4 regions of the Paenibacillus sp. FSL L8-0470 genome follow, and region 2 is predicted to be linked to each of the others. Evidence: predicted binding sites of a transcription regulator. Region 2 holds the regulator's gene; each other region holds the start of a gene.

Region 1 (3,168 bases), 1.9 Mb from region 2:
CATAATTGCGCCCGCAATCAGTGATACTGTCACCCTGGAACAAAATGATATCGTTTTCTTTAAATCCCATGTTTAAATCCTCCTATAAAACCACTGAATGGTATAAACATATTCCATTATATCAAATAGAATTTCTCCGGGCACCCTCAATTATGGCAGGATTTCAAAGCGCACTTCGCATCGTGAACTAATTCAGCACAGAAAAAAACCCTTCCAGCACCCGCACCTCAAAAAAAACCAGGTGTTTTCGGGTAACTAAAAGGGGATCCTATAAGCAGAAAAGCCGGCTAATGAATATTAATACGCCAGACTGAACAACCCTTTGATATGTGTCAGATAACGGATGTTGCTTGCTTCTTTCATCATCGTTGCAGGCAAGCCTTTCAATGGCGTTGAGTTGCCGCCGATAATAGCAACCCCGTCTTTACGGCCCAGGCTGGCCAGTGTGCCCGAATTGACCGGACTGAAGGTATCCAGCGATTTATTGTTAAGGTAAGCATACAGATTATAGCCGATCAGCTCACCCATCTGCCAGGCGATTTGTGCAGTCGGCGGATAAGGACGGCCGTCCGGAGCAAATACAACGGCACTGTCACCGGCAACAAATACATCGGCATGCGATGTGGATTGCAGGAATTCATTTACCGTTGCACGTCCACGGTTAACTTCAAGACCGGATTCACCGATCAGCGGATTTCCTTGTACACCGCCGGTCCATACGAACGTGTTGGCCACAATTTTTTGGCCATCCTTCAGATCAATGGTGTTGCCCTCCACATTGGTAACGGCTAGACCGGTCAGGAATTGTACGCCGCGTGCAGCAAGACTTGATGTAGCGCGTTCGATCAGGTGATCGGGCAGTACCGGGAGAATCTTCGGACCTGCTTCCACGAGCAGCAGCTTGATCTCTTTTTGATCCACCCCATAACGTTTGGTGAGCTTGGGCAGCACGTCCGCAATTTCACCTACAAGCTCAACACCCGTCAATCCGCCACCGCCGATTAGAATCGTCGCGTCAGCTTCATTGCCGGTTTTTGCGTACTCACGGATCCGGTCTTCGATATGACCGTGAATTTTATTGGCGTCAGCAGCCGATTTCAATACCATGCTGTATTGTTCAAGTCCCGGAATTCCAAAATAAGCCGTCGTGCTGCCAAGGCCCGCAACAAGGGCGTCGTAAGTTAGATTCGTGCCATCCGAGAGCGCAATTTGTTTGCTTTCAACGGAGAAGGATTTTACTTTGGCAATTTTAAGATCAATGTCTTTACCGGCAAAAAGCTTCGCCAGCGGCATAGCAACAGCTTTCTCTTCCACGCTGCCTGCGGCAAGACGATGCAATTCGGTAATAATCTGGTGGGTTGGATACTGGTTGACAACTGTGATCTTTGCCTCAGCCTTGCTCATATATTTGCGCACTGTCAAGGCACTCAGCAATCCGCCGTAACCTGCTCCTAGAATAACAATATGTTTTGACATATGATGTTTCCTCCGTCCTTACGTATGAGATTAGAATTAATTATTTCTGCTGGCTGCGTTCGCCGCTGACTTGCAGGTAAGCATTCAAAAAACGGAGAAGCTTCTGAACCTGCGGATCCTTAATCATCTTCATCATTCCGAACACGCTGATCGTCTCGCTGCTTTCATTTGCCCGGTCTTTCGCCTCGATCACAGTAGCCGCCATATTCTTGACGGAACCTACTACCGGCTCGGCAATTTCTTTAATAGCGCCCACCGTATCATTCTTGAGTACTTCATCGGATGCAACCGACTGTACAAAGTCCATAGACTTCGTTAATACACCTACAAGCTGTGTAAGCTGCGGCAGCTGTTCTATCAAGGTTGTTAATGATTCCTGAACTTCCGGCTTCAAAAGCTGATCCAGAACATCCTCTTTGGTTAAAGAGGTTTTCGGTGCTTCCTGTTCAGGAGTGGTTTGCGTAATTGTTTCTGACATTGTTGGACTCTCCTCTGCATTAGCTTGTAACGCTTGATAATAGTCAATTCAATAACCCATGCGTCTATTATAACACCCATTATGTAATAAACGTCACAATCTTTTTGCCTCTATAACCTTATTTTGTGATTAAAATCACTTCTTTTCTGTCGTTTTTATTAATTTTCTTCTATTTGAACTTAATTTCACGATTTAGTGTAATTCATCATTGACGATTCCCAATTGCCGTGCTATCTTAAGTAAGTAACCATTTGTAAGTAAGTTTATTTACATAAGTTATTGATATTTATTAACTATCAATTTATAACCATTTGGAGGTATTTATCATGAGTACTTTTACAGATTTGGTGCAATCCCGCAGATCAGCTATGAATTTCGTGGAAGGGATCAAGATCCCGCAAAACGAGCTGGAGGACATGTTCTCTCTCACCCGGCTCGCCCCTTCAAGCTCCAATTTGCAGCATACACATTATAAGGTGATCAGCGATCCGGCACTGAAGGAGGAAATCCGCAGAGGTGCTTATGACCAATATAAAATCCACACAGCTTCCGCCGTTATTATTGTGCTCGGAGATAAGCATGCCTATCAGCAGGCACCGGAAATTTACAGCGGACTGAAATTGCTTGGCGCTATGAGCCAGGAGGAATATGACAACACCATCCAATCCATCAACGATGCCTATGAAGGAAATGATGCTTTCCAGCGTGATGAAGCCATTCGCAACGCCTCCCTGTCCGCCATGCAGTTCATGCTGATTGCCAAGGATAAAGGCTGGGATACCTGCCCGATGATCGGCTTTGATCCCGAAGCCATCAAGGCCACCCTCAATATCCCGGACCATCTTGTGCCGGCTCTGATGATTACCATCGGCAAGGACTACAAACGCAAGATCAGACCGCGCGGCTACCGCAAGCCGGTAAATGAGTTTGTTGAATTCTTCTGAGATGGACCCGTCTGGCATGCAAAAAGGCCTTGCCGCAGTATCGCGGCAAGGCCTTTTGTGAAAATATAAAGGGCTAAATCCTAGACTCTGCGGAAACGCCAGAGCACGCTCTGGAAATCACCGTGCAGATTCGGCAATGGCAGCCCCGCATACATAAGATGATCTCCTCCGTACACGCCTCCGCCTTCCAGCCACTCATAATCCGCTTCAGGATCCAGTCCATTCAGGCGCAGATAATACAGTGAATCATTGGGCTCGGCCAGTGTCCGG
Region 2 (3,168 bases):
ATTGATTCCGCCCCGTACTGCGTGGCCATCAGCAGCGCTTCCGGTGCGGGAACTGCGGTAGGATCCCCGCTGACGCCCTTATGGATCAGTGCTGCAAGCCGCATTTCCTCGAACATATCGAGATTATTGTTGCTTGCCGCCCCGTCCGTACCCAGCGAAACTTTGACTCCGGCTCTCAGCAGCTCAGGCACCCGCGCAACCCCGCTGGCCAGCTTCAGGTTGCTGCCCGGGTTATGGGACACCCCCACCTTGTGGCGGGCGAGGATTTCGATCTCCTCATCGTTCAGATGGACACCATGGGCGATTAAGGACGGGCGGGTGAACATTCCCAGCTTCTCCAGGTGCGCTACAGGACGCAGGCCGTAATCAGCGGCATTCTGCTCCACTTCACGCAGCGTTTCCGACATATGCGTATGCATCGGCAGGTCCAGATCATGTGCTGCCTGCACAAACCGCATGAAAAAGTCCGGAGGACAAGTATACGGGGCATGCGGTGAAATCATGGTTGTAATTTTGCCGTCAGCCTTGCCGTGCCAGTTGCGGGCGAACGCAACAGCTTCCGCAAGCTTCTGGTTCTGCACCTCTTCAGGACATAGACCAATAACACCGCGCATCAGCACCGCACGGATGCCGGAATGTTCGACCACCTCGGCCACCCGGTCCATATGATCATACATATCCAAAAAGGTGGTTGTGCCGCCTTTCAGCATCTCCAGAACGGATAAGGAAGTGCCCCAGTAGACATCATCTCCCGTAAACTTCTCCTCCATCGGCCACATTTTCTCCTGCAGCCAGGCTTGAAGGACCATATCATCCCCGTAGCCGCGCAGCAGCGACATCGCAGCATGGCCATGGGTATTGACCAGACCCGGCATGAACAGCAGGCGGCTGCCGTCGAGCGTCACTGTGCCTTGTTCAAAAACGGGTTTCTCTTCCCCTATGTATGTGATCAAATCATTTTCTATAGTCATATAACCGCTCAGGACCGGCTTCTCGCTTCCGGGAACCAGAAAACGTCCGTTTGCAATTATCATCTTATTGCTGCTCATCTGTAATTCCTTCCTTTCCATCATGTAAATAATACGCCAGACTTTGCAGATCAGTCGTAAAGTCGGCAGCATGAATCCGGATGGTTGCAGGTGTCTTCAGAATGACCGGTGCAAAATTCAGGATCGCCTCGATGCCCGATTCTACCAGAATATCAGCCACATTCTGTGCCTCGCTGTCCGGTACAGTGATGATCCCGATCCGGATTCCCTGATCACGGATGGTCTGACTCAGCTCCTCCATTGGCTGAACCGTAAGAGAGTTGATCTTTTGTCCAATCTTGGGAGCGTAAGAATCAAATACAGCGGTGATTTTCATAGTATCCTTCAGATAAGCATTGTAATTGGACAAGGCATGACCGAGGTTACCGGCACCTACCAGGGCCACATTGATTTGTTGATCCAGCTTCAGAATATGACGGATCTTTTCGATGAGATAAGACACGTCATATCCAATGCCTTTTCTGCCGAAATCACCAAAATAGGCCAGATCCTTACGAATCTGCGCCGGATTAAGGTCCAGCTTCTGCCCGAGTTCCTGAGAAGAAACGGTTGAGATTTCACGCTTTTGGAGATCGTTCAGGAAACGCAGGTACACTGGGAGTCTGCGAACGACGGCCTCCGATATTTTATCCGATTTCATGTTTTCTCCTCCTAATTTAGAATTGCACTGACGCGATATCGTATGATAACCACGTGCAGTGCCCGCTCCACGAACGGGACACAGCCTATGGCACAAAGAGATAAAAAAAATTTATAAACAATGACAGATTAGGAAACGCCGCCCTCGTCAAGCCATTCCGCAATCCGCGGAACCATCTGATCGGTAAGCATGTGCTCCATCTTCGGACCAGGGAGTGAATACAGGAAGTACTTCCCGTAATAAGCTTCGATGACCCTGGTATCATATACAATAACAATTCCCCGGTCTTGCGCTGTACGAACCAATCGTCCAAAACCCTGCTTGAACCGGATCACTGCTTGTGGAACAGACATTTTCATAAAAGGATTCTTCTTCTGGGCCTGCAGAAGCTCTGCCTTTGCCTCAGCAAGCGGATGATTCGGCGGCTGAAACGGCAGCCTTACAATCGCAAGACAGGTCAGCGCCTCGCCAGGGATGTCGACTCCTTCCCAGAAACTGCTTGTTCCAAGCAATACCGATGCAGAGCTGTCCTGAAAACGCCGGATCAGCTTGCTGCGGCTGCCTCCCTCCACACCCTGGCCCAAAACCGTAATGTCCTGGGAAGCCAAGGCCTCTTTCAGCGGATCATAAACCTGGCGCAGCATTTTGTAGGAGGTGAACAGCACCAGCATCCGCCCCTTGGTCGCCGCCGCCGCTTCAGCCAGCGAATGCACCAGCTTGTCTACAAAACGCGCATCGCCTACGCTGCCCTTAACACTGGGGAAATCGCGCGGGATGACAAGCAGCGCCTGTTCACGGTACTTGAACGGTGAAGGCAGCAGCGATGTCATGAGACGCCCTTGCTCTGAGGCTTCAGAAAGACCAAGGTTGTCAATCATGAACTGAAAGGACTTGTCGACCGATAACGTGGCCGAGGTCAGCACTATGCTCTTCTTCTTGTCGAAGAACAGATCCTTGAGCTGGCTGCTTACATCGACAGGCACGGCGTAGAGCTGAAGCGACTTGCCCCGGTAGTTGCCGCTCCCTTCCATCCAGTACACGATATTATCGTCACTGAGACCCATAAAGAAGCGGATTTGTTCCCGGATGGATGCCAAATCCTTGAATAAGCCTCCGATATCGGTCACCAGGCTGTCCGAAGACGATTGACTCTCCGTATCGCGCATCTCGCTGAGCATTTTGTCACCCCTGCGGATGATGTCGCTCAGGGCTAAGTGCAGCGTATTCTCCAGCGCCGCCAGCTCTTCCCAATCTTTGGGCTTGCTGCCGGGAAGCAGGCGTGTGACCAGCTGGCCGGCTTCACCTGCCGCTGCATCGCTGCGTTCGGGCAATAGGCCGAACAGCTTGTCGCTCAGTGTATCCCAAGTTTCCTTCACGGTAAGCAGGTCGGGATAGATTTTATCAATTACGCCGCTCCACTCCGAAGCCTGCTCACTGCCCGAGGACTGCAGAGTCTGACGCAGTGCCGGCAGCTGGCCG
Region 3 (3,168 bases), 2.4 Mb from region 2:
CACGCTTGCCTCTGAATTCAAAGGCGACACCGCGGGCAATCAGCGCCAGCAGGGCAAAGACGAACGGAATATAGAATCCGCTGAACAGCGTTGCGTACCAGTTGGGGAAAGCAGCGAACATCGCGCCAGCGCCCGTCAGCAGCCATACCTCATTCGCATCCCAGAACGGCCCGATCGAGTTGATCAGCACCCGGCGTTCCGTATCATTCTTGGCCAGGAACTGTGTTTCCATTCCTACGCCAAAGTCGAAGCCTTCCAGGAAGAAAAATCCGATAAATAATACCGCAATCAGCACAAACCACAATTCATTAAGAGAAAGCATGCGATCCCTCCTTATTATATGGATCATGCGACTGACCGTGATCGTGATCGTTATCCATGGCATAAGGGCCTTTTTTAATAACTTTGATGAACAATCCGATCAGCACCGCTCCCAGAATAGCGTAGATCGCCGTAAAGGAGATCACCGAGAACAGCACCTGTCCAGCCGATATATTAGGAGACACACTGTCTTCTGTCGTCATTAATCCGAATACCGTCCAAGGCTGACGTCCGATCTCTGTCATGATCCAGCCTGCAGTATTAGCAATTGGCGGAAGCAGCAGCCCCCAGAACATGAACCGCATAAACCAGGTGTTCGGACGTTCCATCTTTTTGCGCCACATCAGATACATCGCATACATGCCGAGCACAATCATCAGCGTGCCTGCAACCACCATGATCCGGAAGCTCCAGAACGTCGTACGCACAGGCGGGATATAATCCCCCGGGCCGTATTTTTGTTCGTATTCAGCCTGCAGCGTATTCATCCCTTTAACTTCACCGGAGAACTTACTGTAGGACAGGAAACTCAGCATATAAGGAATCTTGATTTCCCCAGAGTTTGATTTATTGTCAGGATCGATAAAAGCACTGGCTGTCCAAGCCGCAGGGTCACCACTGTCCTCCCAAAGGGCTTCCGTAGCTGCCATCTTCATCGGCTGCGTCTCTACCAGATACTGCGCTTGGGCATGACCTGCAACGGCTACACCCATAGAGGAGACAATGCCGACAATCGCCGCAATTTCGAACGATTTTCTAAAGAAAGGCACATCCTGCTTCTTGAGCATTTTATAGGCACTGATGCCCGTAACCAGAAATGCCCCTGTAGCGTAAGCCGCGAGCACCGTATGCGGGAATTCCACCAGCAATTGTCCGTTTGTCATCAAAGCCAGGAAATCATTCATTTCGGCCCGGCCATTATTCATCGCAAAACCAACAGGGTGCTGCATAAAGGAATTGGCTGCGAGAATCCAGAATGCCGATAACATCGTTCCCAGCGCTACCATCCAGATGGACAGTAAATGAATCTTCTTGGAGACTTTGTCCCAGCCGAAAATCCATAGGCCGATAAATGTAGACTCCAGGAAAAACGCCAGCAGCGCTTCAATGGCAAGTGGAGCCCCAAATACATCCCCGACAAAGCGGGAATAATCGGACCAGTTCATTCCGAACTGGAATTCCTGCAATATCCCTGTTACTACCCCTACTGCGAAGTTAATGAGAAATAGCTTTCCCCAAAACTGCGCCATTCTTTTGTACTCATCGTTGCCTTTTCGGACATACATCGTCTCCATGATCGCAATCAAGAGTGCAAGTCCAATAGATACCGGTACAAAGAAGTAATGAAAGATCGTCGTCGACGCAAATTGTATACGCGACAGCATAACTGTATCCATGTTCCTTCCCCTTTCTTCTCCCCATTCGTTATGTCTATTCTGTCAAAAATTTAAGGCTTAAAGTGTGATAATTATCACATTATACACCCGGATTCAGCCTAAAAAACAATAAATTTGTGACAAATATCACAATATTACGTTCAGAAAGCAAAAAAAATAAGACGGTTTTACCGTCTTGGATTTGTTCGTCGTTCTATAGAAAGCTTGACTCATAAAGGCATTGGTTAGGTAATCGAAATACCCTTCTTCAGCGATTTGAGATCGCCATTAGAATTAAGCAATTGCGGCAGCATCTTCATGCTGCGAACCATTGGGGCATGACAGAGACGGCAAGAAGGCGCATGTTCAAATGCGAAATTATCCCTCATCCATCCGTTGCATCCATCATTGGTACAGGCCCAAATTGCGGTATTTTCTTCCGGTACTTCCTCTAAAGGCTTCTTCCGGTAGTTCATTGCCGTTCCTCCCTTCCTTTATGTTACAAGTTGAGAAACAAGTAAAAAAGCATCCAATTATACTCTTTCTAAGATGCTTACAATCCTTCATTTGCAGTTGCTCTACTTCAAGATCATGTTGTGGTTTCATGATGATATAGCAGTTGATCTTATAAAAAAAGACCGTCCCAACTTGCAAAAGCGGGGACGGTGCTTCTATTATTACAGTTTTACAACGTTTTCGGCTTGTGGTCCGCGGTTGCCTTGAACAACGTTGAATTCAACGCGTTGGCCTTCGTCCAAAGTTTTGAAGCCGTCGCCAGTGATTGCGCTGAAGTGAACGAATACGTCGCTTCCGCCTTCAACTTCGATGAAACCGAATCCTTTTTCTGCGTTGAACCATTTAACTGTACCTGTTTGCATGTGTGTTACCTCCACAAATTTAAATTAATATGTTCTTTTTATCTTCAAACAAAGAAAAAATTCACACATTGAAAAAGGTTGTATTACCATTGACAGCCCTTTTCAATACGAGAATTAGGTATCAAATGTATGATTAATCTCATGTTACCACACCGGAGTTACAAAGGCAAGCCAACATCCGAATATATCCGTATTTCCCCTTATAAGGTGTTGTTCCCAATGTAAGGGCTACCAGTCTTTATAAAAAGGGGGATTTGCATCCATATTAAGTAATATACCCAGATGATTTGACTTCGAAACGGATGCCGTCCTTAATTTTATAATAAGGACGGCTGGGCCGTCTCGCTGATCTTGACTGCCACATTATTATATACGGCTGATGCCGCTTTTATTCCTTTTGTTTTTCAAGAAGTTTCACCGTCACCTGTTTTACCTCTCCGTTACGGTAATAAGTAATCTTCAGATCATCTCCGATTTTGGTGTGATCATACAGATACTTGCGCAGCGAAAGGGTCGATGTGATCGGTTCATTGTCAAACTTGGTAATCACATCATTGAACTGCAGTCCTGCATCCTTGGCCGGCCCTACTACA
Region 4 (3,168 bases), 3.8 Mb from region 2:
GTCCACATTCCAATCCCATAGATGGAACCCTTGGCTAAGCACTCTGTCCCTGTAGGATTTGGTGAAATAAGGTTTGCTTCCGTATGGCGGACGGATCAGCGTTGTGCTGGAGCCGGTGATCTTCTTCAGCACCGCATTATCAGCTGACATTTCGGCAAGTGCTGCACCCGGAGAAGCATAAAACTTCTCTTTGCGGTGAGTCATACCGTGGAGTGCGAGTCCGTGGCTTTCCTCTTCAATTCGTTTTACTGCCGATGGATACCGGTTCATATTGGGTCCAAGCATAAAAAAGGTCGCCTTTACCTCATTTTTACCCAGAATATCCAGCAGTTGCGAAGTCGTTGCCGATGGTCCGTCGTCAAAGGTAAGATACACTATCCTTCCTTGCTTGCCCGGGGTTGTCTCCGGAGCCGGCTTTGCGCTGACAATCGGCTTTAATTCGCTCTTGAATTGGCTTACGAACGCGACATCATCCAAAGCTGCCGATGTATCCCGCACTCTTAGTAAATATTTATCCGGCTCAAAGGTTATCATATACCCAAGATAAGTACTTATCCGCAACGGAACCATCAGCGATCCATTCTGCACAAAGCTACTTATTTGAACAATAGTATCATTCTGGAGTTTGGCACCTCCGTCATCTTTGAGCAGTAAAAGGGATTTGCCGCCTCCGGCGATCTGAACCCCGTCCTGAAGCATGGAAATGTTCCACTTCAGCTTCTGCGCCAAAGCGCGTACTGGAACATAATAGTTACCTTTTACAGAAACAGCTTCTATTTCCGTCAGTGTGTCGTTCACACCAAGACGTAATGAGGGATTCGTTCCGGCTGCGATTGCCGTATTCTGTAGAATACCGAAACATAAGAATAAAGACATGAATAACAGCATTGTTTTTTTCATTCGCACAAGCAGTAATCTCCTATCTATGTATATTTATCTATACTTTATCACACATAGATAGATTTGAATTTGAGAGATTGTAACCGCCCAAAGAATATCTTGTTACTTTTTCACAGTGACAAAAGACATATTCTTAATATTTATCAAAAAATCGCAACAATCGTCGAAACCTGTCGCGGCCGCAAAAAGCGGTTAAAATCAGAGTTTATTACACAAATTAATTGTGACGAAATTAGTAACATTTGTGAAAAAGTGAACAAAATTTGAACAACCTTAAAATTACCTTAAACCGCACCACTACAGTGATCTTTGTCATACCTTACGACATTTGTAACAATTCGATCACACATATTTAACTTGTTCGCCATTATTAAGGTCTTATGTGGCTTTATTGTTAAAATATGTATTTTGCATTATGGGTAAGTAGTTCTTACTATAGATACAGGTTAATCTTTATTGGCTAATGAACGGCAATGAAAAGAAGTTTTGAAGGAAGGAGTTCTATATGAAAAAAAAGGGTCCGTTATACGCTTTGTTCCTCAGCCTAATCCTTCTTCTGCCGGGATGCAGTTCGCTCACCGTTCTGAATCCGAAGGGTCCGGCCGCACGCACTTTATCTGACACCATCATCCTGTCCATTCTGGTGATGATCGGGGTCCTGGCAGTTGTCTACATCTTATATATATTCGTACTGGTGAAATACCGGGCGAAAAAAAGCAACGAAGGTTACATTCCAGAACATGAGGAGGGCAACAAGGTTCTCGAAGCCATCTGGATTATTATCCCGATTATCATCGTAACCTTTTTGTCAGTGGTGACTGTAAAATCAACCCATGCGGTTGAAAATGTTGCAGAGGAATACAAGGACCAGAAACCATTGGTTATTTACGCCTCTTCTTCCAACTGGAAATGGCATTTCAGCTATCCTGAGGAGGGAATTGAAACCGTAAACTACGTCAATTTCCCGATTCACCGTGCAGTAGAGTTCAGACTGTACTCTTTCGGTACCATCACCAGCTTCTGGATTCCACAGCTTGCCGGACAGAAGTATGCGATGAGCGACATGCTTACAGAACTTAATCTCTCCGCTGACACTGCAGGTTCATTTATCGGCAAGAACTCGAACTTCAGCGGTAAAGGCTTCGCCCACATGGAATTCGAGGCGCTTGTGATGAGCGACAAAGAATATGCCGAATGGGTCAAAGAGGTTAAGGATACCGCGCCTAAGCTTACAGAGGATGAATTCAAAGGCCTGCTGGCTGCCGAACATCTTGGACGCAAAACCTATTCCTCCACCCACTTGGAGTTCAGCCCGCCGCCGGGAGACCATAGCGAGCATATGAGCGGGGATGGTACGGAAATGGATATGGATAACGGAAATATGGATCATCAGGATAACAAGGACATCCACCCTTCCCCTGAACCGTCCAGCCAGACCGAATTTGACAGCGAGCCCAACCCAGAGGTGAATGAGCCGCTTCCAAGCTCACCTGTAGAAGAACACACACACGAGGGCCACTAACTCGTTCACAGTTTAATGTAACAACCTGAAAGGAGCTACCCTAATGGATTTAGACAAATTTAAGGTTCACGGCGAACCCCTGATATACGGAGCAATGATCAGTATCGCTCTTGCGACCATCGGGATTCTCGTTGGGCTTACCTATTTCAAGAAATGGGGATACCTCTGGCGCGAATGGCTTACAACTGTAGACCATAAGAAGATCGGGGTTATGTATATCCTGGCCGCACTGCTTATGCTGTTCCGCGGTGGCGTTGACGCCATGATGATGCGTCTGCAAACGGCAGCGCCGGAAATGAAATTCCTCGATGCCCAGCACTATAACGAGGTCTTTACCACCCATGGTCTGATCATGATTCTGTTCATGGCCATGCCGTTTATCATCGGTTTAATGAACGTAATTATCCCACTGCAGATCGGCGCGCGAGATGTGGCCTTCCCGCGGCTGAACGCGGTCAGCTTCTGGCTCTTCTTCATGGGAGCTATGCTGCTTAACATTTCGTTCGTAATCGGCGGCTCGCCGGATGCCGGATGGTCGGCTTACTTCCCGCTGGCGAGTCTGGAATTCAGCCCTACGGTCGGTAATAACTATTACTCTCTGGCGCTGCAGATTTCCGGTATCGGGACACTGATCACAGGCGTTAACTTCATCGTGACGATTCTTAAAATGCGTGCACCAGGCATGACACTGATGAAGATGCCAATGTTCACCTGGTCCGTACTGATTACAAACATTATTATCGTAT

The links. The regulator Rex, encoded in region 2, represses fermentation and respiration genes when NADH is low (regulators of the CRP and FNR family bind a similar motif). The targets are predictions, from matches to a motif close to TTGTGAAATATTTCACAA.
Region 1: a site for Rex is predicted at 2,036-2,053, ahead of NST99_RS13375 (DUF1641 domain-containing protein). Genes of this name have one in related genera too.
Region 3: a site for Rex is predicted at 1,833-1,850, ahead of NST99_RS33335 (cytochrome ubiquinol oxidase subunit I). Genes of this name have one in related genera too.
Region 4: a site for Rex is predicted at 1,143-1,160, ahead of qoxA (cytochrome aa3 quinol oxidase subunit II). Genes of this name have one in related genera too.

Annotation. Positions count from the first base shown of each region.
Region 1 covers NZ_JBBOZM010000001.1:2,974,290-2,977,457, reverse strand. The annotation lists gene NST99_RS13385 (SGNH/GDSL hydrolase family protein) at 1-70, opposite strand, end outside; gene NST99_RS13380 (NAD(P)/FAD-dependent oxidoreductase) at 298-1,476, opposite strand; gene NST99_RS13375 (DUF1641 domain-containing protein) at 1,517-1,954, opposite strand; gene NST99_RS13370 (nitroreductase family protein) at 2,281-2,898, shown strand; gene NST99_RS13365 (alpha-galactosidase) at 2,979-3,168, opposite strand, start outside.
Region 2 covers NZ_JBBOZM010000001.1:4,875,611-4,878,778, forward strand. The annotation lists gene NST99_RS22300 (amidohydrolase) at 1-1,049, opposite strand, end outside; gene NST99_RS22305 (redox-sensing transcriptional repressor Rex) at 1,036-1,728, opposite strand; gene dinG (ATP-dependent DNA helicase DinG) at 1,818-3,168, opposite strand, start outside.
Region 3 covers NZ_JBBOZM010000001.1:7,309,337-7,312,504, forward strand. The annotation lists gene cydB (cytochrome d ubiquinol oxidase subunit II) at 1-322, opposite strand, end outside; gene NST99_RS33335 (cytochrome ubiquinol oxidase subunit I) at 309-1,718, opposite strand; gene NST99_RS33340 (cold-shock protein) at 1,943-2,173, opposite strand; gene NST99_RS33345 (cold-shock protein) at 2,375-2,575, opposite strand; gene NST99_RS33350 (S1C family serine protease) at 2,964-3,168, opposite strand, start outside.
Region 4 covers NZ_JBBOZM010000001.1:1,037,237-1,040,404, reverse strand. The annotation lists gene NST99_RS04780 (polysaccharide deacetylase) at 1-876, opposite strand, end outside; gene qoxA (cytochrome aa3 quinol oxidase subunit II) at 1,406-2,422, shown strand; gene qoxB (cytochrome aa3 quinol oxidase subunit I) at 2,466-3,168, shown strand, end outside.